4 regions of the Proteus sp. GOKU genome follow, and region 1 is predicted to be linked to each of the others. Evidence: predicted binding sites of a transcription regulator. Region 1 holds the regulator's gene; each other region holds the start of a gene.

Region 1 (8,028 bases):
AAGTTGCCAAAATTATAACATCAGAAAATAATTTACAAATTTGGTTTCGTATCTTTGATAAAGCATTAATGAAGTACATTTTACACAAAGGTTTTATTGGTATTGATGGAATAAGCCTAACTGTGGGCGATGTGGTTAATAACCGTTTTTGTGTCCATTTAATTCCTGAAACGCGCGATAGAACGACATTAGGTCGCAAACGCCTTGGTGATAAAGTCAATATTGAACTTGATCCTCAAACTCAAGCGATTGTCGATACAGTAGAGCGCGTTATGGCGCAACAAGCACAGCAACAAGCTTTATTAGCAGCACAACAAAATGAAAATGAAGAACAAGCTTCACATAATTAATAATTAATGTTGTTGCTCTTAAAAGATAATCAAAGAAAAAGCCAGTTTATCAATCAAACTGGCTTTTCTCTTTTTATAAAAAGAATAATTAGCGAGGGATTTGTAAACCGCCAATATGACCTTTAGGGCTTAGGACAATTTGCCATAACTGAATATCTCTGGCACGAAATGCACCCGCACAGGCATTAAGATAATAACTAAACATACGTTTAAAGCGTGGTGTGTAATTAGATTCAATATCTGGCCAATAGGCTAAAAAACGCTGATACCATGCCATTAGTGTTTTATCGTAATCAGCGCCAAAGTTATGCCAATCTTCCATTACAAATTTACTGTCCATTGCATGAGCAATTTTTTGAATAGACGGTAAACATCCATTAGGAAAGATATATTTGCTTATCCAGCTATCTACATTTACTTTGTCGCGGTTAGAACCTATGGTGTGCAATAAAAACAGACCATCTTCCTTTAAATTACGACGAACCACATCAAAATAAGTGGCATAATTTTTAGGTCCTACATGCTCAAACATACCTACTGAAACTATGCGATCAAACTTTTCATGTAAATCACGATAGTCTTCTAAAATAATATTAACATCAAGTCCTTGGCATCGAGCTTGTGCAAGTTTTTGCTGTTCAACAGAAATAGTGACTCCCGTTACAGAAACGCCAAAATGTTTGGCTGCATAGCCTGCAAGTCCACCCCAACCACAGCCGATGTCTAATAAGGTCATCCCCGGTTTTAAATCTAATTTTCGGCAAATTAAATCTAATTTATGTTCTTGAGCTTGAGTTAAATTATCTGCATTTTTCCAGTAACCACAGGAATATTGCATATTAGGATCAAGCATGGCAGTAAATAGATCATTACCAAGGTCGTAATGCTCTTTACCTACCATCCATGCACGTTTTTGTGTTTGCAGATTAAAAAGGCGGGCTGTCGCAATCTTGAAAATATCGCGTAGGTTTTGTGGGAGCTTATTTTCAAGACCAGCACGTAAAACTTTATGAAAGAATATATCTAATCGTTCACAATCCCACCAACCATCCATATAACTTTCGCCGAGACCTAATGAGCCTTGCTGTAATACTCTTTTATAAAAATTTTGATTATGAACCTGAATATCATAAGGTTCTGAGCCATTAACTCGAATATCAGCATGAGCTAACAGTTCTATTGCGATCTTTTTATAAGGATCGTTGGAGGTCTTTCGGCCTTCTTCTACACAAGATGTACTCATATACTCTCCGCGTAAACTAAGCGGGTTTTGAGACATAAAGCTAAGAAAGGATGTGTGCAGATTGACAGTATTAAAATGGTATTGTGTTCAGTCTGAATTGAACGAATAGAATTAATAAGACAACTAATCTGACATAATCAGCGAATAATCTGTTTAATGTCTCAAAATCCGAAAGAAAAATAAATAAAACGCTATTACAGCGTATAGGTAAGTATAGAGATGTAGAATGTTTTTCTCTAGAAAAGAAAAAGGCCATTTTTTATAAAATGGCCTTTTTAAGATGATTCTTAAAAGAAGGAGCGCGATTATTCTGCGGTTTGAACTGTGTGTTTGGTAACAGATTTATTACGCTGAATAAAGTAACCAACTGCCATTGGGATTGCTGTTAACGCCATAATTGCCGTGGTGTTAATCAAAGGTTGTTGGCTGATAAATGCAGAGACAATAAAACTTGCTAAGCTGCAAAGACCTAGTTGAAGCGCATTTTGTAACGCAGCAGCTTTACCACTGATTTCAGGATAAGCGGATAAAGCATTAGATACTGCGATTGGATAAGAAGCACCATTCATTGCAGCCATAATACAGAACGGAATTAAAATAGTTGTTAATGTTGGTTCAGTAAATTTAGCAACAAGGTATAACGCAGTCATACTGACAGCATAACCAATTAATAACAGTGGCAGCAGTGTTTTACCTGTCATTTTTGACAGTAAAATACGACAACCATAACCACCCACCATAAATGCAATAGTTTGTGGAATATAACTTAAACCGATATCCTGAGGAGAGTAGCCCATCTTTTCAAGAATGATTGGTGAGCCAGCTAACCAAGCAAAGAAACCTGCACTACAAGAAGCGTAAACTAATACGTTACCTGTATAGAGAGGGGATTTTAATAAAGTCATAAATGACGCAGAAGATTGGTTTGCATCTGTAACTGATTTTTGTTTAATGTTTTTTAGCATTAATGTCGGTAACATGAGAACTAACGTTACGGCCATTAACAGCATAAAAATCATACGCCAGCCACCGTGATCTAATAACGATGCACCGATTAAAGGCGCAAGTGCTGGTGATAATGCAACCAGTGGCATAATTAAAGCAAAAACGTGTTGAGCGCGAGATTCATCAAAACGGTCGATGACAAGAGCTTGCCAAATAACAGCAGCAGAGCAGACGCCGAAAGCTTGTAGGAAGCGCATAGCAAGTAAGCCAGTTGCACTTTCAACCCACAGCATACCAAGGCAGCCTAAAGAGAAAAGGCTTAAACCAATAAGAAGAATAGGTTTACGACCTACTTTGTCAGAAAGTGGTCCCCAAAGTAACTGAGCAACAGCAAAACCAAATAAAAAGATACTTAAGCTATTACTAATAGCACCTTCGCTGATAGAGAGTTCACGCTGCATCATACCAAATGCAGGTAAGTACATATCAATAGCTAAGTAACCTAGCATACTCAAACCCGCTAGGTACACCATAAAGCTCATAGGTGTTTTTGATTGTGTGGATGTTTTAGAATTCATTTTATTTTCTATGCTATGTGATGTAGAACATTTTATGTATTGTAACTAAGACCTATTTTACTTGTGAAACGGGAATATTTGGTTAATGCTGTGAAAAATTTTCAAAGGAATAAACTCTATGTGGTCAGAATACTCTTTAGAAGTTGTTGATGCAGTCGCAAGAACAGGAAGTTTTAGCTCGGCTGCTCAAGAATTGCACAGAGTGCCATCCGCCGTTAGTTACACAGTTCGGCAATTAGAGGAATGGCTTGCCGTTCCTTTGTTTGAGCGTCGTCATCGTGATGTAGAATTAACCGACGCAGGTAAAATTTTCATCAAAGAAGCACGATCTGTTATCAAAAAAATGAATGACACTCGACATCTTTGTCAACAAGTTTCTAATGGATGGCGCGGTCAATTTAGTATAGCAGTTGATGGCATTGTTAAACCTGAAAGAACACAACAACTTATTCTCGATTTCTACCGCCATTTTCCGGATATAGAACTGTATGTCTACCCTGAGGTGTTTAATGGCGTATGGGACTCCTTAGTTAATGGTCGTGTTGATTTAGCCATTGGTGCAACAAGAGCCTCACCAATAGGTGAACGTTATAGCTTTAGAGATATGGGATTTATGCCTTGGCGCTGTGTTTGCCATGTTGATCACCCTTTAGCGAAAGCACAACATCCATTAACGGATGATGAAATGCGGCCTTATCCAAGTTTATGTTTAGAGGATACCTCACGCAGTTTACCAAAGCGTGACACTTGGGCGCTAAATAATCAGCGCAGAATGGTTGTTCCGACATGGGATATGGGGCTTGAATGTTTGTTAGCGGGATTATGCGTTGGAATGGTGCCTTGGCACCGTGCTGAACCTTTAATTGAACAAGGTAAGCTGGTGACTTTACAACTGGCACAACCATTGCCAGACAGCCCATGCTGCCTGACGTGGGTCGATAAAAGTGAATCGCCCGCTTTGACATGGTTGTTAGATTATCTTGGAGATAGCCAAACCTTAAATGAGGAATGGCTTCGCTAGAAATCAGATAGCTAAATAAATATGAATTAGCGACGGTAGTCGATAAAAGGACCGTCAGCAACTGAACGGCGCTCAACTAATCGTGGATGAACTTCGATTGTTTGGGCGTCTTCGCGTTTATTGACGATACGATCAAGCAGCATCGATAATGCCATTTGACCTAGACGTTCTTTTGGCTGGTGAACGGTTGTGAGTGCAGGCGTAAAATAACGTGCATTACGAATATTGTCATAGCCAACAATAGAAATATCTAAAGGAACACGCAGGCCAAGTTCATCTGCAGCACAAATTGCGCCCATCGCCATCACATCACCACCACAAAAGACAGCCGTCGGGCGATGTTTTTGGTTTAGCATTTGGTACATGGCTTTATAGCCAGATTCTGGCTCGAAGTCGCCTTGTACAATCCATTCGTCTTTAACTGTGATTTTGGCTTCTTCCATGGCTTTTAAGAAACCTTGTAAGCGACCACCACCTGTATTTCGTTCTAATGGACCAGGGATAATACCAATATCACGATGGCCTCGCTCAATAAGGTAACGACCTGCAATATAACCACCATGGAAAGCGTTATCGATAATGGTATCTGTAAAGTCACCACGCGCTTTGCCCCAATCCATGACAACCATTGGAATATTACGATAGCCCTCTAAAAGAGTAAGAAGGTGATCGGGATATTCAGAACACATGACTAATAATCCATCAACACGTTTTTGTGCCAGCATCGCTAAATAGGCTTTTTGTTTATCGAGGTTATTATGTGAATTACATAAAATCAGTGTGTAGCCTTTGCTGTAACAACTATTTTCAACAGCTTCAATCACTTCAGCAAAGTAAGGAGCTTCACTGGACGTGGCTAACAGGCCAATAGATTTGGTGTGATTGACTTTTAAACTACGCGCAACGGCACTAGGCGAATAATTTAATTCTTTTATAGCGGCCCAAACTGCTGCCCGTGTGTTCTCAGCAACAAAACGTGTTTTGTTGATCACATGAGAAACAGTCGTGGTTGATACGCCTGCGCGTTTTGCCACGTCTTTTATTGTTGCCATGGTGTGGAAAACTCCTGACCTTCATTGGTCTCTTTTATCTAATTTTATGGTTTAACTGCCAGTATAGTCATACATAGGGCAAACACTGGCAATAATTTAGCGATTAGCTGTGAATTTTGTATGATCTAGCTCAAAAGTGAAAGTATTAATCAATGTTATAAATTGTGCACTGGTCGCTATTTTAGCAAATTTTGATATGTGATAATAATTAACCATGACAAGGTTATGGTTAAAAATGTGTATTATAATCATTTTGAGGGAGAAATAGATGGATACGGATCTGAAATTTGGTTTGAGTACAGCAGTAGCAGCGCTTGTTATGATCGTTTTATTTTCTACTATGATGTTCTAATCACTGCTTTATAGAATATCCGATCAATTTAAATAATAGATTATCGAATATCTGAATATAACAAAGGGCTCAAGGCCCTTTGTTATTTTGTCACCAAAAATGAATCTCAATCACTCACCTTTGATTATCAAGCTCAATTAAGCAAGGTTAGCTTCAACAAATGACCAGTTAACCAGTGCCCAGAACTCTTCTAAATATTTAACGCGCGCATTACGGTAGTCGATGTAGTAAGCATGTTCCCATACGTCTACTGTTAACAGTGGTTTGTCTGCACCTGAAACTGGAGTTGCAGCATTAGAGGTGTTAACAATTGCAACTGAACCGTCAGCTTTTTTCACTAACCAAGTCCAACCTGAACCGAAGTTTTTAGCTGCTGCATCATTAAATTGCTTTTTGAACTCTTCAAAAGAGCCAAATGCTTTGTTGATAGCATCAGCAACTTTACCTGTTGGTGCGCCACCTGCATTGGGTGCTAAGCAGTTCCAGTAGAAAGTGTGGTTCCATACTTGAGCAGCATTATTAAAGATACCGCCGTCAGTAGATTTGATGATTTCTTCTAAAGATTTGCTTTCTAAATCAGTACCTTTAACCAGATTGTTTAAATTGGTTACATAGGTTTGGTGGTGTTTGCCGTAGTGATATTCTAAAGTTTCTTTAGAGATGTGTGGCTCAAGAGCATCTAACGCATAAGGTAATTTTGGTAATTCGAAAGACATTGCGTACTCCTTTAAACTATCTATTTCGGGTTTTGTGCCTGAAATCATTCAATCAAAATCATTTGAATTGATAGAATGAGGCAAATGAATCACTAAGTTGTTACTATTTTGCTAATTATTTTAACAAAAATCTGCTGAAATAACAGCTAAATATCTTTTATCTATAGTTATAAGCCATATAGATTAATTATACTCATAAGAGTATATCCCTCTTGCCTGCACGTAAAGTGACAAAAGCGTATTTGTAATGAGATAAGTAAAAAAGGTAGAGAGTATAAATTTTATTCTATTAATATGATTTAATCGCGTCACCTAGTATGGATGGATTGGGGTAAGAGACTACAATTGATACATCGTAACAAATTTATTCTCAAAGGAATGTACAAATATGAAAAAAATATTTATAGCTATTGGCATGATAATATTTTTATCTGGGTTTGGATTTAAAAGTAATGAACCTTTGAAATTAGATTTTGGAAGATCAATTGATGATATTCCTTTTATAAAGAATGGTGTGTGTGAAACAGAGAAAGATCTTATCACTTGTTTTTTTAATAATGAGCCTCCGTTTGAGAAAGATTCTGATAGAAATGCATTAAAATTTTATAAAGGTAAGTTAATTGGTGTAAATCTATCCTATTTTGGTGGCGATGATATTGATTCGGTCTGTAATCTTTTAGCTCAGAAAATGAAAAATATTTATCCTTTAGTTAAAGATAAAAAAGCATTGTTAGCTGAGGTAAATAACTGTAAGGAGTTAGAGATAATTGAATATGAGTCATTAAGTGAGAATAAAATATTTGTATTTTCTGAATTAGAAAATATTGAGGCTAAAGAAGGGAATATAGAAATAATGTACTCACATAAGCCTTATTATTTATACATTTATCGTAGTAGCGATATTTTAGATTGAATTTACGCAAAAAGAGTGTAGGAGTTAAAATGAGTTATAATATTGCACTATTTGATTTTCCTATTCCGAATGATTTTGAAAAAGCGTGTGAATACTTCGAAAAATATGAAGATGAAGATATTCAGGAATTAAGCCCATTAATGTTGCGTTTTTATCAAGAAATTTCTCATCTATATCCGTGCCTTTGCGAATTACCTGATGATGAAATAGATGATAGTGTGTGGTGTGACGGGCCTTTAATTAATAACTTTATGACTAAAATCCCAGTTATTGGTTTTGTTTATTCTAAAGTAGATGAAGCTCTTCCTGTAGTTATTAAATTAGCAAATAAAATGGGGATCTCAGTCCTTGATTGGCAGCAAGGAACGGTATTTAATGCTAAACAATAAAAATGATATTTGAGATGATATAAGGGTTGACTTAAATTTGCCGACAATAGTTTAAGTTTTTTCAAGGGAGTGATAAAAGCATGCACGGAAGTATTATTTTCAAGTATTTTTCTATAAAAAGCTTAGTTCAGAGCCTATTCCTGCTTATTTTTTGTAGTGTGCTAAATGGTTGTAGCATGTTCTATGGCATTGCATGTAGTACCAGCATTTTATTTACACCGTCAGAATCGCAAGAAAAAATCTATATGCCGGAAGCTATTGTTAATCAATATTATGATCAACAGGTTGAAATTGGCGTATTTTCTGGTTTAGCACCATATTATATTGTGGAAAACCCAGAATGGGTTACTGTGACATTAATGGTGAAAAATAAAGATGGGGAGTGGCTTTCTCTTATTACATATGAAGATTGGCAAAAGCATGTCATACGCCAAGAAGAGCGTCCTATCATTTTTGCTCGTTTACAAGG
Region 2 (8,028 bases), 1.3 Mb from region 1:
AACTCCCGAAACTGAAACCACCAGTATTAAAATCAAAATAGTAAAGAAAATTTCCATGTTACCCTTACATGCCTATTTTTATCCTGAAAACCTAGCATCTTTTCCTTGTCATAAGGAAAACCTACCGAATGATAAAGAAACACATTATGTAAAATTTGCGCATCATATCTTTCTTTATCTCTATCTATGCATCCACGCTTATTTTAAACAGATCCCACACAGACTCTGTGAGAATATTTAAAAATTAAGATTAATCGTATCTAACACCGCACATTGTATGCAAATTATTACTCTCTATTTATTAACGGCATTAATTATAGAAAGCATACGTTTTTATTTCTCTTTTTCAGTCTAAGCAATGTAATAGACCGTATAAAAACGTAAAACGTTAAGTAATTAAATAAAAAATAATAGATAAATAACAATAGCGATTAAATTTGAGAGCTAACTCGTAGTGCTAATGATTATTCAATTGTTCTTAACATCGACATCATAACAACATCACAATACTTGCCCTCTCTAAAGGCGGCTTTACGACGTACACCTTCAACTTCAAAGCCTAACTTCTTATAGAGATGCAAACCTCTTTCGTTGTCTGAATACACTTCTAATTCTAATCGTGTGGCTGCTAACCAATTGAAAGCATAATCAATTGCTGTATTGATGAGTAACTTACCGACACCTTTCCCAGAGTATTCAGCGCCAACACCGATACCAAAACTGACAATGTGGCGACGACGAGGGTGATTATCGATTATCAGTGCTAAATGTCCCGCAACTTGACCATCAATGGTTGCAACAAAATTAGGGATATTTTGCTCTGAAAATTCAAGTAATCTTTTTTTCCACATCGTGACTGAAGGATAAGGAAATTGGCAAGTACAAATATATAAATCAGGATGTGTATATAACTGTTGAATTGCTGATGCGTCGTCAGGTTCACCGTGGCGTATTTTTATTTCTTGCATATATTCTACCAACTATTTAATAACTAGGTTTAATTTCGACAATAGCGAATAAAAGTAGATAAATAAATAGCAAAAAGGCGGAATAAAAATATATTCCGCCTTTTGTCTTTAAAACCGATTATTTTAATTAAATTGCCCACTCACCCGCATAAAATGCCACTAGAGCAATAGTAATTAATACTGTACCAATATTGAGTTTACGCCATTCTCCGGCAAATACACGACCAATCACCAAACAGCCGAAACCTAACATAATGCCTGTGACGATATTGCACGTTAAAACAATAAATACAGCACACACCATGCCTGACATTGCGTCAACAAAATCACTGAAATCTAGCTTAGTGACATTGCCTAGCATCAATAAACCTACATACATTAATGCAGGTGCCGTTGCATAAGCTGGAACTAAATAAGAGAGAGGCGATAAGAAAAGGATCAGTAAGAATAAAATACCAACCACAGTTGCGGTTAATCCTGTTTTACCACCAGCGGCTGTTCCTGCGGCTGATTCAACATAAACCGCAGCAGGAGCGGCACCAATCACACCAGCAAAAATACTACTGACAGAGTCAGAAGTTAGTGCTTTTCCACCATTAATAATTTGTCCGCGTTTATCTAATAAGTTTGCTTGACCAGCAACGGCACGGATAGTCCCTGTTGCATCAAAAATCGCTGTCATTACTAACGCAAGAACACTTGGTAAAACTAAAGGTTGTAAAGCACCTTTAATATCCATCGCAAACAATAAAGAAAGCCCTTCTTCACCTAATTGAGGCATTTTAAAGATGCCTTGATATTTCACATTAGGATCAAAAATAAGACCAATAATCGAAATAGCCACAATCACTAATAGCACGCCACCCGGTACTTTACGTTTTTCTAATCCGAAAATAGCGGCTAATCCAGCAAGTGACATAAGAACAGAGAATGATGTAAATTTCCCCATTGCAACAGGTAAGCCATCAAATGGATTTTTCACCACTAATCCAACACTATTTGCTGCGATTAAAAGTAAAAATAGCCCTATCCCTATTCCCGCACCATGTGCGATACCGATTGGAATATTTTTTAAGATCCAAGTACGAATGCCGGTTAATGAGAATACGGTGAATAAACACCCCATTAAAAACACGGCACCTAAAGCAACAGGTACAGAGATGTTTTGTCCTAAGACCAAGCTAAAAGCGGTAAATGCTGTTAATGAAATAGCACAACCAATTGCCATAGGAAGATTTGCCCACAATCCCATTAGAAGAGAGCCCAATCCCGCGACTAAACAGGTTGCGATAAAAACCGCTGTATGTGGAAAACCGGCTTGTCCTAACATGCTAGGAACAACAATCACGGAATACACCATCGCCAAAAATGTCGTCAAACCGGCGATCATTTCTTTGCGAACAGTTGTACCGCGAGCTGTAAGTTTAAAATAGCTATCCAGTTTACCTGTGGTTGCTGATTGATTAGCAGACATTACATTCCTCTGACATAAAAACGGTTCACTCTCCAAAAAACGAAAACGATTACGTATCAATTAAAATAACCTCTTATTGATAAAAATCTTAAGAGGGAGTCAAAAGCAAACGTTTGGTTTTTCGTGTAGATTGAGTGAGAGAATTTGACGCAAACGATTATCTGGTGCTTTTAGGGTAAGAATCAAGCGAAAAAATACATTTTTAATAAAAATGTCATAAAAAGATAATTTAAAGTCAGAAAAAAAGAAAAAGAGGAAAGCGACTATCTACTTTCCTCATCATTCTACTTTTATACAATCATCTAATATCATGTTTATCTCACAGTAGAAAAACAGATTAACCAATTGTTTTTATTAAAATTATATTAAACAACCTGATAACTAGGTATATTTATCTATTATTAGTAGCCTTAATAAGTTGCCTAGATAAATAATACCTCCCGTTCCCAATGTGTGGCGATTAATGGTTTGCAGTATTCATTATTTTTTATCTGAAGATGGTGTCATCTTCTACTTCTAACGTTAGATGAATAAACGTTGTTTTAGCAAACAACTTTCTGTTCAATATAGGCATTTCTAGATTATTCTTAATAAGTTTTAAAATAAGTATAATTACGAAAGATAATTATAATCATTTATAAAAAACAATAAGATAAAACTAAATATTTAGAAATAAAGAAAAGAGAGAGTTCCTCTATCATATTCCTATCACTCTAAATGGAATACGATAGAAGAGGAATGATATTAAGATGAGCTACTGTTCAGTGCTTCAACGCCTAGATTCCAACGTTCCATCGTTGATACTAAGAATAAACCCGTCATTGCAACCAATAAGAATGGTAGTGAAGATGAAGAAATTTCTGACATCGCGCCAGCCAGTAAAGGTCCAGATAAATTACCAATTCCCCATAACATCGCCGCAGACGCATTTGCAACCATCAGATCATTACCTGAGAAATATTGCCCTATTTGTACTAACGCAATGGTGTATATCGCACCTGCTGTTGCACCCAGCACCAGTAATAAAGGCCAAATCAAAAATGTATGAGACATCGTGATCGGTAATAATAAGCTTGCGAGTAAAGTCACCACACCACAAATTCGATATAACCGCGTTCTGTTCATATGATCAGCAAGCCAGCCAAATGGCATTTGCATAATGGCGTCACCGGCTAAAATAGCGCTTATCATCATTGCTGCAATCGCTTCAGTATGTCCCACACTTAAGCCATAAATAGGAAACATTGAAAGCACGGTACCATCAAAAAAAGCAAAGAAAACAATACCGCCGCAGATTGCGGGTGCAACTTTAACAAAGCGAATAATAGAGAAATTAGGCTCTTGCGTATCTTTCGGTAATTTATCTCCTGTTTTCTGATCCATCATTAAAAACAGGACAATAGAAATAATATGAATAAAGACACTAATTAAAATAGGTGTCTTATCTGCGACACCATAAAGCGCAATAATTGAAGGCCCTAATAACTGACTGATGGTAAATACCGTGGTATATACCGCTAAAATTCGCCCACGTTTATTATCTGGCGAAAGCTCATTAATCCACGTCTCTCCTAAACAAATCATCACACCACTGGCAATACCAGTGATAAGTCGTAAAGGAAATAACAACTCTAGCGGTAAGCTTCCCATTAAAGGTAATAAACTGATTGCAGAAACAATGGTTGCTAATAGCATCGCAAAGCGTTTACCAATCCATTGCACAATACGCCGAGCAAAAGGTGAAATAACTAACATCCCAATAGCTGGCGCGGCGGAAATAAGTCCAATGATAGATTCACTAATACCCACTAAATTGAGGCGTAGTGCAACCATAGGAATAGTTAATCCGATAACAATCCCGATAACGCCAATACTTACCGTGATAGTTGTTATCGCAAAAACTTCGGATTGGCGATAATTTTGATGTGACATGTTATTTTGTTTCTGTGAATAACAGAAACCTCTGTAATAAAAGGAAGGTGGTTAAATAAAATATTGTTATATTATAGGGGATAAGAAATAGATAAACATGCTTAAAAAGTAACGTTAATCAGAGAAAGATCTCCGTTTGACTCACGAAGATCTTTACCTTTCACAATATTCTCACTTCACCGTCATTTATCCTACAACGCTTAAGAAAAATAACGGTAGATAAGCACAGTACCTGATGCCAATACAATGGTATAAATCACACTCATAAATCGTGCTTTTGACATACGTAATGTTAAATTTCGCCCTAACCACACACCAGCAAACATCGCGGGCAAGAAAATAACGGCTAACTTAAGAATATCCAATTGCCAATAAATACCCGCAAATAAGAAAATTACCACTCGCGTTAGTGTACTAAAACCAATCAATGTGGTTTGTGTAATACGAAACTTATTTTTGTCTGCAATTCTGCCTGATAGATAAATCGCATATAAAAAACCACCACTACCAAACAAAGCACTAAATACCCCACCAATTAACCCAAAAGGATAAACCAAACGTTGAGAAAATTGGCTTTCCTGTTTTTTCCAAAACAGTGCATAGATTGCATAACAAGCGGCAAAGATACCTAAAAGAAGAGAAAGTAAATCAGGTCGTGTGGTTAATAAAATTGTTGCACCAACAAGACTACCTATAATAATAAGCGGAATAAGATAGCGTATCTCTTTAAAATCTGCCTGTTTACCATCTCTTAAGACATTCACTATGGCAGCACTTAAATCGATTAATGCCAATAAAGGCACTATCATTGAAAGAGGCAAATAAAGTGCTAATACTGGGCCTGCAATTAACGCCGAGCCAAACCCAGCCATACCGAAAATAACATAAGCAAAAAATAAGGTAAGTAAGCAAATAAAAAGATCAGACCAACTAAGTAAGTCCATCATAATAAACCTTGAATAATTATCATTTAATGAAGGATATTAGCGTAATTATTAAAAATCGAACAGTGATCGTAAAACTATTCGCAAAATACAGCAGAAACAGGATCTCATTTTTCCGAATACAGCTAATTAGTGTTATTATCTAATCGGAATGACACTTTTAAACTAACGATATTTTGAATTGGCAATGAACCCACAACCTCCTAAAAAAACGAATGAATACCTTGGTAATAAAGTCAAACAGTTAAGACAATCTCGAAACTTGTCACTTAATGAGTTATCAAGAAAATCGGGAATATCCAAGGCTGCATTGTCAAAATTAGAATCCGGTGATTCTAATCCTAGAATCGATACCTTAGAGGCTATCGCGATAGCGCTTGGCTTTCCTTTGGGAGATTTATTTAGTTTTACGCGTGAAGAATACCCTCGTTTAGAACGACATAAACCTATCGTTGGGGATTATGCTCAAGAGTTTAAATTCCGTATTGGTATCGGCAATATTACTGAGATTTGGCATATCGAAATGAAGCATGGTGCGATTATTAATAGCCCTGCTCACGCAGATGGTACTCAAGAACACATCATGGTCTATTCTGGTAAATTAATGATGCGTTTTGATAACGACGAAACGGTTTTATTAGAAACCGGTGATTTTTATGCTTTTCATGGTAATGCGCCCCACTCTTATATTTGTGTAGAAGGCCATTTGCGCGCCTCTGTGATTATGTCTAGCCCAAATCAACAGCATTACCACCATCGTCCTTAATCAATTTATTGCCCTAGCTTTATTACTCACACGATAATTAGCAAATCATTTAACTGGTTTTAATTATCGTGTGAACTTAACGATCAATACCCCTTCATTTAATGTCTTCATATTCGCTTCAAGTTGTCTAGAAATCCTCTCTTTATCTAATTTATTTTTCTTTATTTTCAGCTATGTTTTTATTAATGCTATTCGGATAATAAGGAACTTCAATGAGTGGAAATCATGAACATGCGGACGTAAAAACACTACCTGAATCGCGATTATTAATTGCATTCGGCTTAACATCATCATTTATGTTAGTCGAATTTATTGGTGGTTATTTAACGGGTAGCTTGGCATTAATTTCCGATGCCATGCATATGATGACGGATGCTTTCGCACTTTTACTTGCACTGATCGCTATTCATGCAGGCAGAAAAGCCGCTGATGTTTTTAGAACTTATGGTTATGCACGCTTTGAAATATTAGCAGCAACCATGAATGCACTTATTTTAATGGCAGTCGCTTTCTATATTTTATATGAAGCCTATAAGCGCTTATCTTCTCCTCCAGATATTCAATCTGTTGGGATGCTTATCATCGCGTTAATAGGTCTTGTAGTTAATCTGATTTCAATGAAATTACTCACCAGCACAAAGGATGAAAGCCTTAATGTAAAAGGCGCTTACTTAGAAGTTTGGGCTGATATGTTGGGCTCAATTGGCGTAATTATTGGTGCGGTCATTATTTGGTTTACAGGTTGGGAGCTTGTTGACTCTATTATTGCCGTGTTAATCGGTTTTATGGTTTTCCCACGAACTTGGATATTACTTAAAGAATGTCTGAATATTTTACTTGAGGGCGTGCCTCGCGGTATCGATCTTATTCAGGTTACTGAAACAATTAATAATAATCCTGATGTTGTAGGCTCTCATGATTTGCATTTATGGGCACTCACACAAAGTAAACTTATTTTAAGTGGACACATCGTTTATCAACCTAATGCCAATCATGAAGAACTTAGAATTCACCTTGAGCAACAACTTCGTGAGCAATTCCATATCAACCATATTACGTTACAGATGGAATGTGAGGACAGACAACAGCTTGAAGAAAATCACCACTAAAACAGAATAAATTTATACACTCATAAAATTCTGGCTCTCTCTTAATGATTAAAGAGAGAGCCAATCTGTATTAATTTAAATAACTTTCCATTTGCTCAAAAACACGTAAGTCATCGCTGAATCTCACTTCTTTTACGTCTTCAAGCTTTTCTACCTGACTCACCATCTGCATTAAGCGATCATCTTTTTGCACTAATAGCCAAATCCGGCTTTTATCGCTATTTTTCATCGGTAAACACAAAATACCATCGACGTTAAATGCACGGCGAGCAAATAGCCCACAAATATGGGTCATAACACCGGGATGATTGCGAACAATCAATTCCAGCGCGATAGGTTGTGATTGTTGTGACATAAATTAAGCTCCTATCATCTCAATATTTGCCGCCCCTGGCGGTACCATTGGAAATACTTTTTCATGAATATCAATCATTACATGAATTAAACATGGACCTGGTTTTTCAATCGCTGCTTTTAGCGCACTGGCAGGATCCGCTTCCTGATTTAAGTCACAGGTATCTAAACCAAAACCTTGTGCAATACGAATAAAATCTGTTTGATAAGGGTAAGCCGCAGCATAAATACGCTCTTCAAAAAACAGCGTTTGTTGTTGGTGAACCAATCCTAACGCCTGATTATTTATCAAAATAATTTTGATATCTAATTGATGTTCAGCTGCCGTAGCAAATTCTTGAATATTCATCATAATGCTACCATCCCCTGAGAAGCAGAGGATTTTCTTATCTGGCTCAGCTAATGCGGCACCAATTGCTGCTGGTAAACCAAATCCCATCGTACCTAAACCGCCAGACGTTAACCACTGTCGAGGTCGATT
Region 3 (8,028 bases), 650 kb from region 1:
ATGGCACCAAAGCTCGAGATAATAATAAGTGGTGATTGTTCAGTAAATAACGCAATGATCAGGATAAAAGAGATAATCCAAACCACGATTTTGGCAATCTCAATATAGCCTTTGATAGAGTTATTTCGATGCCACGCTTTTTTGGCATGCCTAATATTGAAGATATCAAGCGCGTTATTTAGCAATGAGGCAATATTGATAATGATAAAGGCGCGAGCAACCGTCTCAAAAATAATATTCATTTCAGCTGAAAAAGACGGTAATAGCTGATTAATATAGAGAACGAGTGTAACAGCAACAATAGATGCACTCTTTTTAGCTATATCTTCTATCGTCTCTTCATCTGAAAGTTCAGTAAATAAAAAAAGTAAACGCTTTGCTATTCGGCGGAAAATCATTTTGGCGAGAAACCACACCACCAGCAACACAATAACTAAAAATATTGTGGTAAAAATCTGCTTTGATGTAATGAAATCATAAATTTCAATGAGCTTTTCCATAAATTACGCTATACCTTTTTTGAGACGCTTCCAACCTTAAAACGAATACCACTCAAACCACAGACAAATTGCCTATTTCGCATAAGAACAGACCCCCATTGTCTCATTTATTTTATTTAAATAAACATCATGATTGAATTAATCATGCTTTTCTAAGTTTTAAACACTTAAAACATCAAAAATCTTAGTTTTTAATATGACACAAAAAACAAAGCGCAATAAAAAAGGTGGAGATCATCCACCTTTTTATTAATTTCAGCATATTGCTTTAGATTTTCTTAATCGATTACTTTTTGTTTGCTGTACCACTAACAGACTCGATAGTGTTATCCACTAATTCTGTTTCAGGGCGAACAATACTAACTAATTTAAAGATTAAGCTTAAAACAATACCTACGATAGTTGCTAATGCCATGCCTTTTAATTCAGCCGCACCAATCTGAATGGATGCACCACTCACACCAACAATCAGAATAATTGCAGTTAATATCAAGTTTTGCGGTTTGTTATAATCCACTTTTGAATCTAACAAGACACGAATACCTGATGCACCAATAACACCGTAAAGTAGTAGTGAAACTCCACCCATCACTGGAACAGGCACAGCAGCAATCGCCGCAGCGAGTTTACCGACACAAGATAATAAGATAGCGAGAATTGCCGCGCCACCAATAACCCATGAGCTGTAAACTTTAGTGATAGCCATAACACCAATATTTTCACCATAAGTGGTATTTGGTGTTGAGCCAAAGAAACCCGAAATAATGGTAGAGAAACCGTTTGCGAACATAGAACGATGTAAGCCAGGGTTTTTCATTAAATCGCGTTGCACAATATTTGCTGTAACAACAAGGTGTCCAACGTGCTCTGCAATAACCACTAATGCAGCAGGTAGGATAATAAAGATAGCACTCCATTCAAAACGCGGAGAATAGAATGTCGGTAGTGCAAACCAGTTAGCTTCTTTAATTGGAGTAATATCAACAACGCCCAAGAAGAAAGAGAGTGCATAACCTGCTAGTACCCCAATAAGGATAGGAATAATAGCAAGGAATCCTCTAAACATCACAGAGCCTAAGATTGTCACCCCTAAAGTCACCATAGAAATAAGCAGTGTTTGGGTATCAACCGGTGCATCAGCACTTGGTAATAATCCTGCCATTCCCGCAGCAGTTCCAGCTAATTCAAGTCCGATGACGGCAACGATTGCGCCCATTGCCGCAGGCGGAAACATCACATTAATCCAGCCTCGTCCTGCTATTTTAACAATACCTGCAACGATACAAAATAACACACCACAGACGATGAATCCCCCGAGTGCTAATTCATACCCTAAAGGTAATAGTAAAAGTACGGGTGAGATAAACGCGAAACTTGAACCTAAATAAGCAGGAATGCGTCCTTTACAAATAAAGAGATAAAGCAGGGTTCCGATCCCGTTAAATAACAATATTGTTGCCGGATTAACTTTAAATAAAATTGGCACAAGTACGGTGGCGCCAAACATTGCAAACAGATGTTGAAGACTCAACGGAATTGTTTGTAATAATGGTGGGCGCTCTTCTACCCCGATTGCACGACGAGTCATGCTTACGACCTCTCTTTAATATGAATGTGAAATTGGTTTGTATTTTTAACTTTATACTCGTCTTACTTTAAGCCACCGCGTTGCTAACTACGCTCACTCGAACGAGTCATCTAGCGGCACCTTAAAATATTTAGAGTATAGAACAAATAAGTGGTCCAAAAAAAAGCCGACTATCAAAGTCGGCTTAATTATTATTTTGTACCAAATATCTTATCACCAGCATCGCCAAGACCTGGAACGATGTACCCGTGCTCATTAAGATGACTATCAATAGATGCAGTATATAACTCCACATCTGGATGAGCTTCTTCTAATGCCTTAATACCTTCTGGAGCAGCAACCAGTACTAATACTTTAATTGAAGTACAGCCCGCATTTTTTAATAAATCAATTGTGGCAATCATAGAGCCGCCTGTTGCTAACATAGGGTCAACAACAAGAGCCATACGCTCTTCAATATTGGATGCTAATTTCTGGAAGTAAGGGACAGGTTTTAATGTTTCTTCATCGCGGTAAACGCCAACTACACTGATTCGGGCACTAGGAATATTTTCTAATACTCCATCCATCATCCCGATACCTGCACGGAGGATAGGAACTACTGTGATTTTTTTTCCTTTAATCTGTTCTATCTCTACCGAACCACACCAACCTTCTATTGTTACCGTCTCTGTTTCTAAATCGGCGGTAGCTTCATACGTCAGTAGACTGGAAACTTCTGAAGCCAGTTCACGAAAGCGTTTAGTGCTTATATCATGATCTCGCATCAGCCCCAATTTATGTTGAATGAGTGGGTGTTTTACCTCAACGATCTTCATAATTTCTCCTAATGTACGACGCAGCCTGACAAAAAAATCGCGAGATTATACCGCTTTTTTGCCAACATTCCATCGTTTTTCTATTGATATTGATCAAACGCACAGCTTTTAACCACACCAACATGAATAATTGTGACCTATAAAGAAGATCCTCGCAAACGTTTGCTTTGCCTGTTAGAATAGCGTCCGCACACATTTTTTCTTAACAGCAACTTGCCGTGAGGGCTCTACGTGACTAACAAATCCTCTCTCAGCTATAAAGATGCCGGTGTCGATATTGATGCAGGTAATGCTTTAGTCGATCGTATCAAAGGTGTAGTAAAAGAAACCCGCCGTCCTGAAGTTATGGGGGGTTTAGGTGGTTTTGGCGCACTTTGTGCAATTCCATCTAAATACCGTGAACCTATTTTAGTTTCAGGCACAGATGGCGTAGGAACTAAACTTCGCCTTGCGATGGATTTAAATCGCCATGATGACATCGGTATTGATTTAGTCGCAATGTGTGTCAACGATTTGATTGTTCAAGGTGCAGAACCCCTTTTCTTCCTTGACTACTATGCCACAGGAAAATTAGATGTCGATACCGCAGCACGCGTAGTAACAGGTATTGCAGAAGGTTGTAAGCAATCTGGTTGTGCGTTAGTTGGCGGTGAAACTGCTGAAATGCCAGGAATGTACCACGGTAACGATTATGATATCGCAGGCTTTTGTGTCGGTGTGGTTGAAAAATCAGAAATTATCGATGGTAGCAAAGTTAAAGCTGGCGATGCGCTAATCGCTTTAGCATCAAGTGGTCCTCATTCTAATGGCTATTCATTAGTCAGAAAAATTCTTGAAGTTAGCAATACACAAGCTGAAAGCACATCATTAGGCGATAAATCATTAGCCGATCACCTATTAGCCCCTACTCGTATTTATGTGAAGTCACTGCTTTCATTAATTGAAAATGTAGATATCCATGCTGTGGCACATATTACAGGTGGCGGATTCTGGGAAAATATTCCTCGCGTATTACCTGAAAACACGCAAGCGCGTATTGAAAGTAAAAGTTGGGAATGGCCACTGGTTTTCAAATGGCTACAAGATGCCGGACAAGTCAGCACACATGAAATGTATCGCACCTTTAACTGTGGCGTTGGATTGTTAATTGCCGTTAACCCAAATGACGTTGAAAAAACATTAGCGCATCTGGCTGAATGTGGTGAAAACGCATGGTTAATTGGTGAAGTTGCGCCACAAGCAGCTGGTGAAGCACAAGTTATTATTAACTAATGAAAGCATGTGAATGAAAAATATTGTCGTCCTTATCTCAGGAAACGGCAGCAACCTACAGGCGGTTATCGACGCCTGTAGGGCAAATAAAATCACAGGTAATGTGGTTGCTGTCTTAAGTAATAAAGCCGATGCATACGGTCTTGAACGAGCAAAACTTGCTAATATTCCAGCTTATTTTGTTGATCCGACTCTATACAATGACAGAGCGGATTACGATAAAGCGTTAATTGAAAAAATCGATGCTTATCAGCCCGATATTGTGGTTCTAGCTGGTTTTATGCGTATTTTATCGCCTGATTTTGTCACTCATTATCAGCATAAATTATTAAATATTCATCCTTCTTTACTTCCTAAATATCCCGGATTACACACTCATCGCCAAGTTTTAGCGAATAAAGACTCTTTTCATGGCGTTACCGTCCATTTTGTTACAGAAGAGCTTGATGGTGGTCCCATGATTATTCAGGCGCGTATTCCTGTTTTGCCAGATGATACTGAACAATCATTACAAGCAAGAATACAAACTGAAGAGTATCGTATTTATCCATTAGCGATCGGTTGGTTAGCTGACGAGCGATTAAAAATGCAGAATAATCAAGCCTTTCTCGATGATATTGCGCTTTTCGACAATCTTGGTTAACTATTTCGTTTAAGATAAAAAGTCACATTGTGCTACACTGTAGCTTGCGTGACTTTTTTTGTGTCACCCTTTTCTCTTTTTATTCAATGCATTCACCGAGGTGCTTATGTCCGGTGGTAAGAAAGTTCCACCTATAAAATTACGTCCTCTCGAACGAGAAGATCTCTCTTTTGTCCATCAACTTGATAATAATGCCAGCGTTATGCGCTATTGGTTTGAAGAGCCTTATGAGGCTTTTATCGAGTTAAGCGACCTTTATGAAAAACATATTCACGACCAAAGCGAGCGCCGTTTTATTGCCGAAAGTGACGGCACTAAAGTTGGGCTTGTCGAGTTGGTTGAAATTGATTATGTTCACCGTCGTGCTGAATTCCAAATCATCATCGCACCTGCACATCAAGGCCACGGATATGCTGCGCGAGCCGCAAAATTGGCGATGGATTATGCTTTCTCTGTACTTAATTTATACAAACTCTATTTGATCGTCGATAAAGAGAATGCTAAAGCGATTCATATTTATGAAAAGCTTGGCTTTAAAAAAGAAGGTGATTTAATAGATGAGTTTTTTGTTAACGGTGCCTACCGTTCTGCGATTAGAATGTGTACTTTCCAAGCGCCTTATTTTGAACAAAAAGCCAAAGAGGCGAAACCCGAAAATTTTGTTAAGCCGGGTGCGACCATTAAGCAACACGTCTGATTTATTCAGATATTAAGTTTTAACTTTAACCCTTGTTGGAGTTCAGATGTCCCAGGAACGACTCTATATTGATAAAGAGATCAGTTGGCTTGCGTTTAACGAACGTGTATTACAAGAGGCGGCTGATAAACGAAACCCGTTAATTGAAAGAGTCAGGTTTCTGGGGATCTATTCAAATAATCTTGATGAGTTCTACAAGGTTCGTTTTGCCGATGTAAAACGCCGTATTTTAATTAATGAAGAGCGTGGTTCACGCTCTGCATCAAGTCATGCTCGCCATCTTATAAAGAAAATTCAGTCAAAAGTGGCTAAAGCTGACCAAGAGTTTGATGCCTTATATAATGATTTGTTACTTGAAATGGCGCGAAATCAAATATTTTTAATTAACGAACGCCAAATCTCACCTAATCAACAAATCTGGTTACGCCAATACTTCCGTCAAAATTTAAGAAAACACATCACGCCTATTTTGATTAATCCTGAAACAGACTTAGTTGAGTTTCTTAAAGATGACTATACCTATTTAGCGGTTGAAATTGTGCAAGGGCAAATTATTCATTACGCCCTGCTAGAAATTCCATCAGATAAAGTACCCCGTTTTGTTATTCTGCCGACAGATCAAGGACGTAGTAAGAAAAAATCCATGATTTTATTGGATAATATTTTACGCTACTGTCTTGATGAGGTATTTAAAGGCTTTTTTGATTATGATTCATTAAGTGCTTACTCCATGAAAATGACGCGAGATGCCGAGTACGATCTCGCGACAGAAATGGAATCTAGTTTACTTGAAATGATGTCATCGACATTAAAACAGCGCCTTACCGCAGAACCCGTCCGTTTTGTTTATCAGCGAGATATGCCTGATGAAATGGTGGCACTACTGCGCAGTAAATTAGGTTTATCGAATAATGACTCCGTAATAGCTGGTGGTCGTTATCATAATTTTAAAGATTTTATTAACTTCCCAAATGAAGGGAGTAAATTTCTTTTAAATAAAGTGATCCCACGCTTACGCCATGTGTGGTTTGATAATTTCCGTAATGGCTTTGATGCAATACGTGAGCGCGATGTCTTACTCTATTATCCTTATCATACCTTTGAGCATGTGCTGGAATTGTTGCGCCAAGCCTCTTTCGACCCAAGTGTTATCTCAATAAAAATCAATATTTACCGTGTTGCTAAAGATTCTCGGATCATTGATTCGATGATCCACGCTGCGCATAACGGCAAACGTGTCACTGTTGTCGTTGAGTTACAAGCTCGCTTTGATGAAGCAGCAAATATTCACTGGGCAAAACGCCTGACAGAAGCAGGTGTACACGTTATTTTCTCAGCCCCAGGTCTGAAAATTCACGCGAAGTTATTTATCATTTCACGTTTAGAAAATGGTGAAATTATTCGCTATGCTCATATTGGTACCGGGAACTTTAACGAAAAAACAGCGCGTCTTTATACTGACTATTCATTATTAACGGCGAATACCGAAATTACTAATGAAGTGCGCCGCGTCTTTAGTTTTATTGAAAATCCTTATCGTCCAGTGACTTTTGAACATTTAATGGTTTCACCACAAAACTCGCGTATTCTGTTAAATCAATTAATCACAAACGAAATTCACAGTGCCCAAGCCGGACATCCCGCAGGGATCACACTAAAAGTGAATAACTTAGTTGATGAAGAGCTCGTTAATCGCCTTTATGACGCGTCAGAAGCTGGCGTAAAAGTACGATTATTAGTACGCGGAATGTGTTCTTTAGTCCCTAATCAACCGGGATTTAGTGAAAATATTCAGGTAACCAGCATTGTTGACCGATTTTTAGAACACGATCGTGTCTATGTGTTTACTAATAAAGGCGATGAAAAAATCTTTCTCTCTTCTGCGGATTGGATGACGCGAAATCTTGATTATCGTATTGAAGTTGCAGTGGCTTTGCTTGATCCTCAACTTAAACAGCGCGTTCTTGATATTCTGGATATTCAATTTAATGACACCGTAAAAGCACGTTATATCGATAAAGATTTAACAAATAGCTATGTTCCTCGTGGAAATAAACGTAAGATCCGTTCCCAGCTTGCTGTCTATGAGTACATTAAATTGTTAGAACAACCCGATCCACGAGCGTAATTCTATGCCTTTATCACAAGATGACTCTTCACCACGTCCTTTAGAAATTGCGGCTATTGACCTCGGTTCTAATAGTTTTCATATGATTATTGCGCGGGTTGTTAATGGCGCATTACAAGTATTAAGCCGTTTAAAACAGCGAGTTTATCTTGCTGATGGGCTTGATGATGATAACGAATTAAGCGAAGAGGCTATGTTACGTGGGCTTTCAGCCCTTTCTCTTTTTGCTGAAAGGTTACAGGGCTTTCCTGCGGAAAATGTCACCGTCGTGGGAACGCATACTTTGCGTGTCGCCACTAATGCGAAAGTCTTTCTTCAACGCGCCAAAGAAGTTATTCCTTATCCTATCGAAATTATTTCGGGACACGAAGAAGCTCGACTT
Region 4 (8,028 bases), 1.0 Mb from region 1:
GTCGCCCCAGGTCTGGTTGTGACGCGCATTGTTTCACTCATTGCTTCACCAATAGCGGCGGCATATCTTACATGTGTCAGTTCTTCTTCACTTTTAACGGATGCACGTTTAAAGAAATCACGATAAACACAACTAAATTTCGCATAAGGGAATGCATCCTTAATACCGTTTAGAGTATTAAATGGCATTGCACCATCAAAATAGAATGGAGGATAAGGCTCTAAGCCAATAACACCAATATGTGCATTTTGTTGCACACCCATTTCTTTTAGTAATTGAGCAATATTACGCCCTGTTTTTCCTACAACAAGATTATCTTCATCAATCCACTGCAAATCACCACGTAGCTTTGCTTGCATATGATCGGCGATCATCATTGGTGCAAAAGTGACTATCAATGGTTTTTTATCTTCATGAAAAATAACAACCGATCCTAGTCGGTCATTTGTAAAATAGTGATCAATACAAAATGGTGCCGGCGCGGCGGATTCTCTATCACCATAGACAATCAATGTATCTAACTGATTATCTTTCATAATATCTCTAGCTAACAGCCAGCGTCTGTCTCTTTCTTGTAAAGAAAAACTGGCTGGGATCACTGATTTATTGTTCATAACAATACCTTTTTTGCATTCATTCATTTGAATGAATTAAATCTAAACCTAATATTTAGAATGGTCAATTATTCGTTTGATCAAAAAATGCGCTTTTAAAGGAGAAAATAAAAAGATCTGCAATATCAAGGGACATTACAGATCTTAATTTTTATAAAATAGAGAAATTAGGTATTTTGAGGTTGTACTCTTGGTCTGATAAACATAGCAGGGATCGTTAATGCTGCCATTAACCAGAAGATCAACGACTCTTGATTAGGAAGTTTTTCATACAACCAACCAGAGACAATGGTCATGATCGCAATACTTCCACCCATCGCCAAAGCCGAATACACCGCTTGTAGACGAATAATTTCGTGCTCTTGACGTGCACTAATAAAGCGCATTGCCGCTAAATGGCACACCGTAAACGTACCACTATGTAAGATTTGAACAACAATAAGTGCGGGTAATGCGGTAAAACTACCCATTAACCCCCAACGTAAAAGTCCAGCAAAAGCAGAAAGTAAGAGTAGATTTCTTGCGCTCCAGCGGCGGAATAAACGATGGCTGAGCATAAAAACAACCACCTCTGAAACCACACCTAATGACCAAAGATAGCCGATTGTTGCGGTGTCATACCCTGCTTTTTCCCAATAAAGTGCACTAAAACCATAATAAGCAGCGTGCGCACCTTGCAGTAAAGAGACACACAACAGAAAACGCCAAACTGGTCCATCTGAAATGAGTTTCATAAAAGACACATTGCTGTGTTCTGCTTTTTTCACTTTACCCTGTGGCATAACTTTAGGGCGGAGCATAGATGTCAGGAATAGTGCAAAAGTACTGGCAATCAATCCATAAAGAATAATGGGATGTCCAAAAGCATCAATTAAAACACCTAGCAATGATGAGCTAATAATAAAAGCGATTGAGCCCCAAACGCGGATTTTCCCATAGTCAAAAGGAAACTGTTTTTGCCACGTTCCAGCTAGAGAATCCCCTAAAGGCACCATCGGTGAAAAGAAAACGTTAAATCCTGTCATTACAAAGAATAACCATGCCCAATGGCTACCCATCATAAATGCAACAGTAAAAAGTAATGAGAGAAAAGCAAACAATCTCAATGCAGTAATAAGTTTTGACGGATCCTTTACCGCAGGCGTTAAAATTAGGCTACCAACAAAACGTGCGGTTAAACCTACACCTAATAACAGACCTATCATTGCAGGATCGACACCCTCACCTTTTAGCCATATGGACCAAAAGGGTAAAAAGATGCCGTATGAAAAGAAATAGGTAAAATAATCTAAGGCAAGCCACAATGTTGATGGAATAACCATCCAATCCCCCATTTTTAAGATGCAAAAAAACCCGCCAAGAACAAGTTCTCGAAGCGGGCTTGTACAACGGGTTTTATTATATCGTTACAAACTTATGCGTAAACTGGAAATTTAGCGCAGATATCCAAGACTTTTTGTTTCACTTTCTCAATGTTCGCTTCATCATTGATATTATCAAGGACATCACACATCCAACCGGCTAATTCACGAGCTTCCGCTTCTTTAAAACCACGACGTGTAATCGCTGGAGAACCGATACGAACACCAGAAGTTACAAATGGGCTACGTGGATCATTTGGTACGCTGTTTTTGTTAACAGTGATATTTGCACGACCCAGTGCAGCATCTGCATCTTTACCTGTAATATCTTTATCAACTAAATCTAATAAAAACAGGTGGTTTTCAGTTCCGCCAGACACTACTTTATAACCGCGATCTAAGAAAACTTCTACCATTGCTTTCGAGTTTTTAGCAACTTGTTGCTGATAAACTTTAAATTCTGGCTCCATAGCTTCTTTTAATGCAACCGCTTTACCTGCAATAACATGCATTAAAGGGCCACCTTGAGAGCCAGGGAATACAGCAGAGTTCAGTTTTTTATAAAACTCTTCATCGCCACCTTTAGCAAGGATAAGACCACCGCGTGGACCTGCTAAAGTTTTATGGGTTGTTGTTGTAACAACATGTGCATGAGGAACAGGGTTAGGATAAACACCTGCTGCAACCATACCTGCAACGTGAGCCATATCAACAAATAAGAATGCACCAATACTGTCTGCGATTTCGCGCATTTTAGCCCAATCAACCAGACCAGAATAAGCAGAGAATCCGCCAATGATCATTTTTGGTTGATGTTTTTTAGCTTGAATAGCGATATCTTCGTAATCAATTTTACCTGATTCATCAATACCATAAGGTACGATGTTATACAGTTTACCAGAGAAGTTAACTGGTGAACCATGAGTTAAGTGACCGCCTTGCGCTAAGTTCATACCTAAAACAGTATCACCTGGTTTTAACAATGCCATATAGACAGCGGCATTCGCTTGAGAGCCTGAGTGAGGCTGTACGTTAGCGTAATCTGCACCAAATAATGCTTTTGCACGATCGATAGCCAGTTGCTCTACAACATCCACATACTCACAACCACCGTAGTAACGTTTCCCCGGATAGCCTTCAGCATATTTATTTGTCAGCTGAGATCCCTGCGCCTGCATAACACGAGGGCTGGTATAGTTTTCAGAAGCAATAAGTTCGATGTGCTCTTCTTGACGAGTCACTTCACCTTCCATTGCATTCCATAATTCTGGATCGTAATCAGCAATATTCATTTCACGTTTTAACATTCACATCTCCTGACTCAGCTAACTTCACTAAAGACAAACTCCCATGCGGGAGAAAGAATGGCATACAGTGTAAACTCTTTTTCTTCATTGAGATAGCCCCTAATGAAAAAATACGCAATCGTTTGCCATCCAACTATAACAGCACATTATTACTTTTTAACAACCCAATTTTATCCTGTACTTATTCCCCTTTTTGAGGCACATCTCGCCTTATTTTGCAAACACCCCGCATCATTCTCTAAGAATTGAGATTTTTTGTTAAAAAATAAAAACAGAGATTTACAAAATAATCAAAAAGAGATAAGTTGCATATAAAATACAATTTATAAAAATTCACAATAAACTGAAAATCTTTCAGGAGCAATTATGTTAGATGCACAAACTATCGCGACAATTAAATCAACCATTCCCCTCATTGCTAAAACGGGTCCTGCATTAACCGCCCACTTTTATGACCGAATGTTTTCTCGCCATCCAGAATTAAAAGATATTTTCACCATGAGCCATCAAAGCAGTGGCGCACAACGCGAAGCCTTATTTAATGCGATATGCGCTTATGCGACGAACATTGAAAACTTAGCCACCATTTTGCCTGCCGTTGAGAAAATTGCACAAAAACATGTCAGTTTAAATATTCTTCCTGAGCACTATCCCATCGTCGGTGAAAATTTATTAGCAACAATTGATGAGATGTTTAGTCCTGGACAAGAGGTGTTAGATGCTTGGGGAGCAGCTTATCAAGTATTGGCTGATGTCTTTATCAATCGTGAAGAACAAATTTATCAGCAAAAAGAACAAACAAGCGGCGGTTGGAGAGGATTACGAAACTTTAAAGTTAAACATAAAGTAAAACAAAGTGATGTCATTACCAGTTTTGAATTAGAGCCAGAAGATGGACTTTCTGTGACTCCTTATCAAGCTGGACAATATTTAAGCCTTTATATCCGTGATGAGCGCCTTGAAAATCAAGAAATACGTCAATATTCATTAACTCAATCATCAAATAATAAAACCTATCGCATTGCAGTAAAACGCGAAGATAAAGGTATTTTATCGAGTTTTCTTCATGACCATATTCAAGAAGGTGATACTTTGCAAGTTGCCGCACCAGGGGGCGATTTCTATTTAGATGTATCACCAACAACCCCCGTAACCTTAATTTCAGCAGGTGTAGGTTTAACGCCAATGCTGTCGATGTTGCACACACTTTCAGCTCATCAAGCTAATATTAATTGGTTACATGCGGCTGAACATGGTGGCGTTCATGCGTTTAAAGATGAGGTTAATCAAGTCAGCAATCAACTTTCACACTATCAACAAGCGATATGGTATCGCACACCACGCACTGAAGATGTACAAAATAAAGATTATCAATTCGAAGGTTTAATGACATTAAAACAAGTTGAAGATTGGTTAGCTATTCCTGATATGCATTTCTATTTTTGTGGCCCATTACCTTTTATGCAATCTGTTGCTAAACAACTTATGGAACTGGGTATTAATAGTGAAAAGCTTCATTATGAATGTTTTGGTCCTCATGCTGTTATTACACAAGACTTACAATAAAAATACCTTCATTAACGTTCAATTTTAAATTGAATAAAAAAAGCGCTGGTTATATTTATCAGCGCTTTTCTTGGTTATTTCACTACCTTTTTATGGTCGATATTTATTTTCAATCGCAGCGGGAATAACATGATCTTTGGCAGAAAAACCATACCAAATAACACTAATTAAACAGAGCGTATAACCAAATAATTCACTGCCTTCTTCCACCATATTTTTAACGGCGCGGTTATAATCCTCACCCAATAATTTATGCCAAAGTATTCCCATGCCAAATAGACGAGAGAACAATAAAATACATAATAAACCAGCAACTAACATCCCATGGCTTGGGTGAGTAATGAAGTGAATTAAGCCTTTTAACGTTCTTTTACCTTCTCTAATTGCAATAGCAATACAAATAAATGTCACCGTTAGAGCAAACCAAACCCAAGATCCGTGTGCAATCTGATCAAAAACACCATCTAACTCACGAATTAAAATACACAAGAAAAAGCCCATAATAAGCGTGAACGCTCCCCGTTGTTCACTGTTCTGGCATGCTTTAATAAAAAAGAATAAGCAAATAATGGCGACGATGATTTCTTGACCTAATTCAGTTACTGACGTTTCAGAAATACCATTATCAAGAACTAAAATATCAAGAAAAATAAATCCCGTTGTGATAGCGATTAACACTGCTGCACATAAAAATAAAGCGAGACGCTTTAATAAATAATTAAACACTATTTTGCCCATACCTTAATAATTTTTTAATATGATGATAATAACTTTCCTTAAAAGTTATTGAATAACATTTTGTGCCTTAAAGTTCATAAAAAATAGTAAAATAAATTGTTCAGTATCTTCAATAGACTTGCATAAGATATAAATAGCATTATAGGCAAAACATTAAAAAATGAATTATGCGCAAGAAAAAGAAAAAGCCCGATATTTTGATTAAAAATATCGGGCTTTAATAAAAATAAATAATATAAATATTTGGCTTAAGTTTAATTACTATATAGCTTAACTAAATAGCCTCTTCGTCTTGTTCGCCAGTACGAATACGAATAACACGACTCACATCGAAGACAAAAATCTTACCATCACCAATTTTACCTGTTTGTGCCGTTGTCATAATTGTATCTACACAAGTTTCAACAATTTCATCAGAGACAACAATTTCAATCTTCACTTTAGGTAAAAAATCGACCATGTATTCAGCACCGCGGTAAAGCTCAGTATGCCCTTTTTGGCGACCAAAACCTTTCACTTCTGTTACGGTCATTCCCGTGATACCCACTTCGCCGAGTGCTTCTCTTACATCATCTAATTTAAACGGCTTAATTATCGCTTCAATTTTTTTCATCGTATTATCCTGCTATTACCAGTTGTGGCGACCAAAACCGCTTGTAATTGGGTATCTGCGATCTTTACCAAAATTACGACTTGTAATACGTGGCCCAACAGGGGCTTGACGTCGCTTGTATTCATTAATATCGACTAATTTTATCACTTTACGGACAGTCGCTTCATCAAATCCAGCCGCAACTAAATCAGATACAGATTTATCTTGCTCAACATAGCCTTCAAGAATGGCATCCAAAATATCATAAGGAGGCAGATTATCTTGGTCTGTTTGTCCCGGTGCAAGTTCTGCTGATGGTGGTCTATCAATAACACGCTGAGGAATAGCAGGTGAAAGTGTATTACGATATTTAGAAAGCTCGAATACTAATGTTTTAGGTACATCTTTTAGTACATCAAAACCACCAGCCATATCACCATACAATGTGGAATACCCCACAGCTGATTCACTTTTATTGCTTGTAGTTAATACTAAACGACGGCGTTTATTCGACATTGCCATTAAAATAACAGCGCGACAACGTGCTTGTAGATTTTCCTCTGTAGTATCTGCGGCAGTATCTTTAAACATAGGTGCAAGCTGCGCCATAAAAGCATCAAACATAGGTTCAATAGAAACCGTATCAAACTCAACACCTAATAAATCTGCTTGCTCTTTAGCGTCATGAATACTCATTTCTGAAGTATAACGAAATGGCATCATAACAGCCTGAACACTCTCTTTGCCTAAAGCATCAGCGGCGATAGCAACGGTTAATCCAGAGTCAATACCACCAGATAACCCTAGAATAGCCCCTTTAAAACCGTTCTTAGTGACGTAATCACGCGTTGCAAGTACTAATGCTTGATAAACTTGCGCTAAAGGTGAAAGTTCTGGAGCAGGATCTGCCATTGGGATAATGTTTAATTCGTCGAATTCAACAATAGCAGTCTGTTCATCAAATGCAGCTAAACGATGTGTAATAGCACCCCGTTCATCAAATACTTTTGAACAACCATCAAATACCAACTCATCCTGACCACCAATTTGGTTAAGATAGATCACTGGAAGGTGTGTTCTTTGGCAATGTTCTTTAATGAGCTGTGTACGAACATGCGGTTTTTCACGATTATAAGGTGAAGCATTAATAGATAGAACGAGATCAGCACCCGCTTGTTTTAATGCATCAATAGGTTCATTGATCCAGATATCTTCACAAATTAACAAACCTAAGTGATAACCTTTAAACGGAACCACACAACGCTCATTTCCTTGTTGGAAATAACGCTTCTCATCAAACACACCATAATTAGGTAATTGCTGTTTGAAATAACGCGCTTGTAATTCACCTTTATAGAAAAATGAAAGTGCGTTATAAATTTTGCCGTTTTGCCACCAAGGATGACCAACAACAATCGCTATTTTTTTGCTTGCTTGTTCTAAACGCGTAAGTTGTGTTTCACAACGCTGTTGGAAATCAGGACGAAATAGCAGATCTTCAGGAGAGTAACCGCATAAAGCCAGCTCAGAAAACATGACCAGATCGGCATCTTCTTGTGCTTTAACGGTAGATAACATGCGTTCGCAGTTACCTTCAATATCACCAACAACCCAATTAAGTTGAGCCATGGCGAGTTTTAGTTTACGACTCATAAAAATTAGTCTCTCCGCTATCTTCCGCATAAAAGGAAAGTTAGTTTAAAAATATATTCGTTATCTGAAAAGGTTATTCTTTAAAATCATTCGCATCTAGCTCATGACGAGATAACAATTTATAAAACTCAGTTCGATTGCGCCCAGCCATACGTGCAGCTTGAGTCACATTGCCTTTTGTCATTTGCAAAAGCTTT

Evidence for each region. The regulator PurR, encoded in region 1, represses purine synthesis genes. The targets are predictions, from matches to a motif close to CANGCAAACGTTTGCNTG.
Region 2: EHE21_RS02045 (NCS2 family permease) is a predicted target of PurR. The motif match lies at 2,589-2,606, and genes of this name have one in related genera.
Region 3: purM (phosphoribosylformylglycinamidine cyclo-ligase) is a predicted target of PurR. The motif match lies at 3,058-3,075, and genes of this name have one in related genera.
Region 4: glyA (serine hydroxymethyltransferase) is a predicted target of PurR. The motif match lies at 3,394-3,411, and genes of this name have one in related genera.

The regions. Positions count from the first base shown of each region.
Region 1 covers NZ_CP034105.1:1,750,443-1,758,470, forward strand. The annotation lists gene EHE21_RS08130 (riboflavin synthase subunit alpha) at 1-350, shown strand, start outside; gene cfa (cyclopropane fatty acyl phospholipid synthase) at 439-1,593, opposite strand; gene punC (purine nucleoside transporter PunC) at 1,899-3,116, opposite strand; gene punR (DNA-binding transcriptional activator PunR) at 3,235-4,137, shown strand; gene purR (HTH-type transcriptional repressor PurR) at 4,164-5,189, opposite strand; gene EHE21_RS19045 (YnhF family membrane protein) at 5,458-5,541, shown strand; gene sodB (superoxide dismutase [Fe]) at 5,679-6,257, opposite strand; gene EHE21_RS08165 (hypothetical protein) at 6,646-7,170, shown strand; gene EHE21_RS08170 (hypothetical protein) at 7,200-7,559, shown strand; gene EHE21_RS08175 (hypothetical protein) at 7,640-8,028, shown strand, end outside.
Region 2 covers NZ_CP034105.1:413,088-421,115, reverse strand. The annotation lists gene EHE21_RS02055 (Na+/H+ antiporter) at 1-57, opposite strand, end outside; gene EHE21_RS02050 (GNAT family N-acetyltransferase) at 465-968, opposite strand; gene EHE21_RS02045 (NCS2 family permease) at 1,096-2,442, opposite strand; gene EHE21_RS02040 (MFS transporter) at 3,187-4,374, opposite strand; gene EHE21_RS02035 (sulfite exporter TauE/SafE family protein) at 4,575-5,321, opposite strand; gene EHE21_RS02030 (helix-turn-helix domain-containing protein) at 5,506-6,084, shown strand; gene EHE21_RS02025 (cation diffusion facilitator family transporter) at 6,297-7,193, shown strand; gene ilvN (acetolactate synthase small subunit) at 7,264-7,548, opposite strand; gene ilvB (acetolactate synthase large subunit) at 7,552-8,028, opposite strand, start outside.
Region 3 covers NZ_CP034105.1:2,403,429-2,411,456, forward strand. The annotation lists gene EHE21_RS11250 (mechanosensitive ion channel family protein) at 1-500, opposite strand, end outside; gene uraA (uracil permease) at 787-2,088, opposite strand; gene upp (uracil phosphoribosyltransferase) at 2,280-2,906, opposite strand; gene purM (phosphoribosylformylglycinamidine cyclo-ligase) at 3,138-4,178, shown strand; gene purN (phosphoribosylglycinamide formyltransferase) at 4,192-4,821, shown strand; gene speG (spermidine N1-acetyltransferase) at 4,928-5,518, shown strand; gene ppk1 (polyphosphate kinase 1) at 5,565-7,646, shown strand; gene ppx (exopolyphosphatase) at 7,651-8,028, shown strand, end outside.
Region 4 covers NZ_CP034105.1:2,770,816-2,778,843, forward strand. The annotation lists gene EHE21_RS12965 (M24 family metallopeptidase) at 1-614, opposite strand, end outside; gene EHE21_RS12970 (3-phenylpropionate MFS transporter) at 782-1,936, opposite strand; gene glyA (serine hydroxymethyltransferase) at 2,029-3,282, opposite strand; gene hmpA (NO-inducible flavohemoprotein) at 3,649-4,848, shown strand; gene EHE21_RS12985 (hypothetical protein) at 4,939-5,586, opposite strand; gene glnB (nitrogen regulatory protein P-II) at 5,861-6,199, opposite strand; gene EHE21_RS12995 (NAD+ synthase) at 6,215-7,831, opposite strand; gene glrR (two-component system response regulator GlrR) at 7,905-8,028, opposite strand, start outside.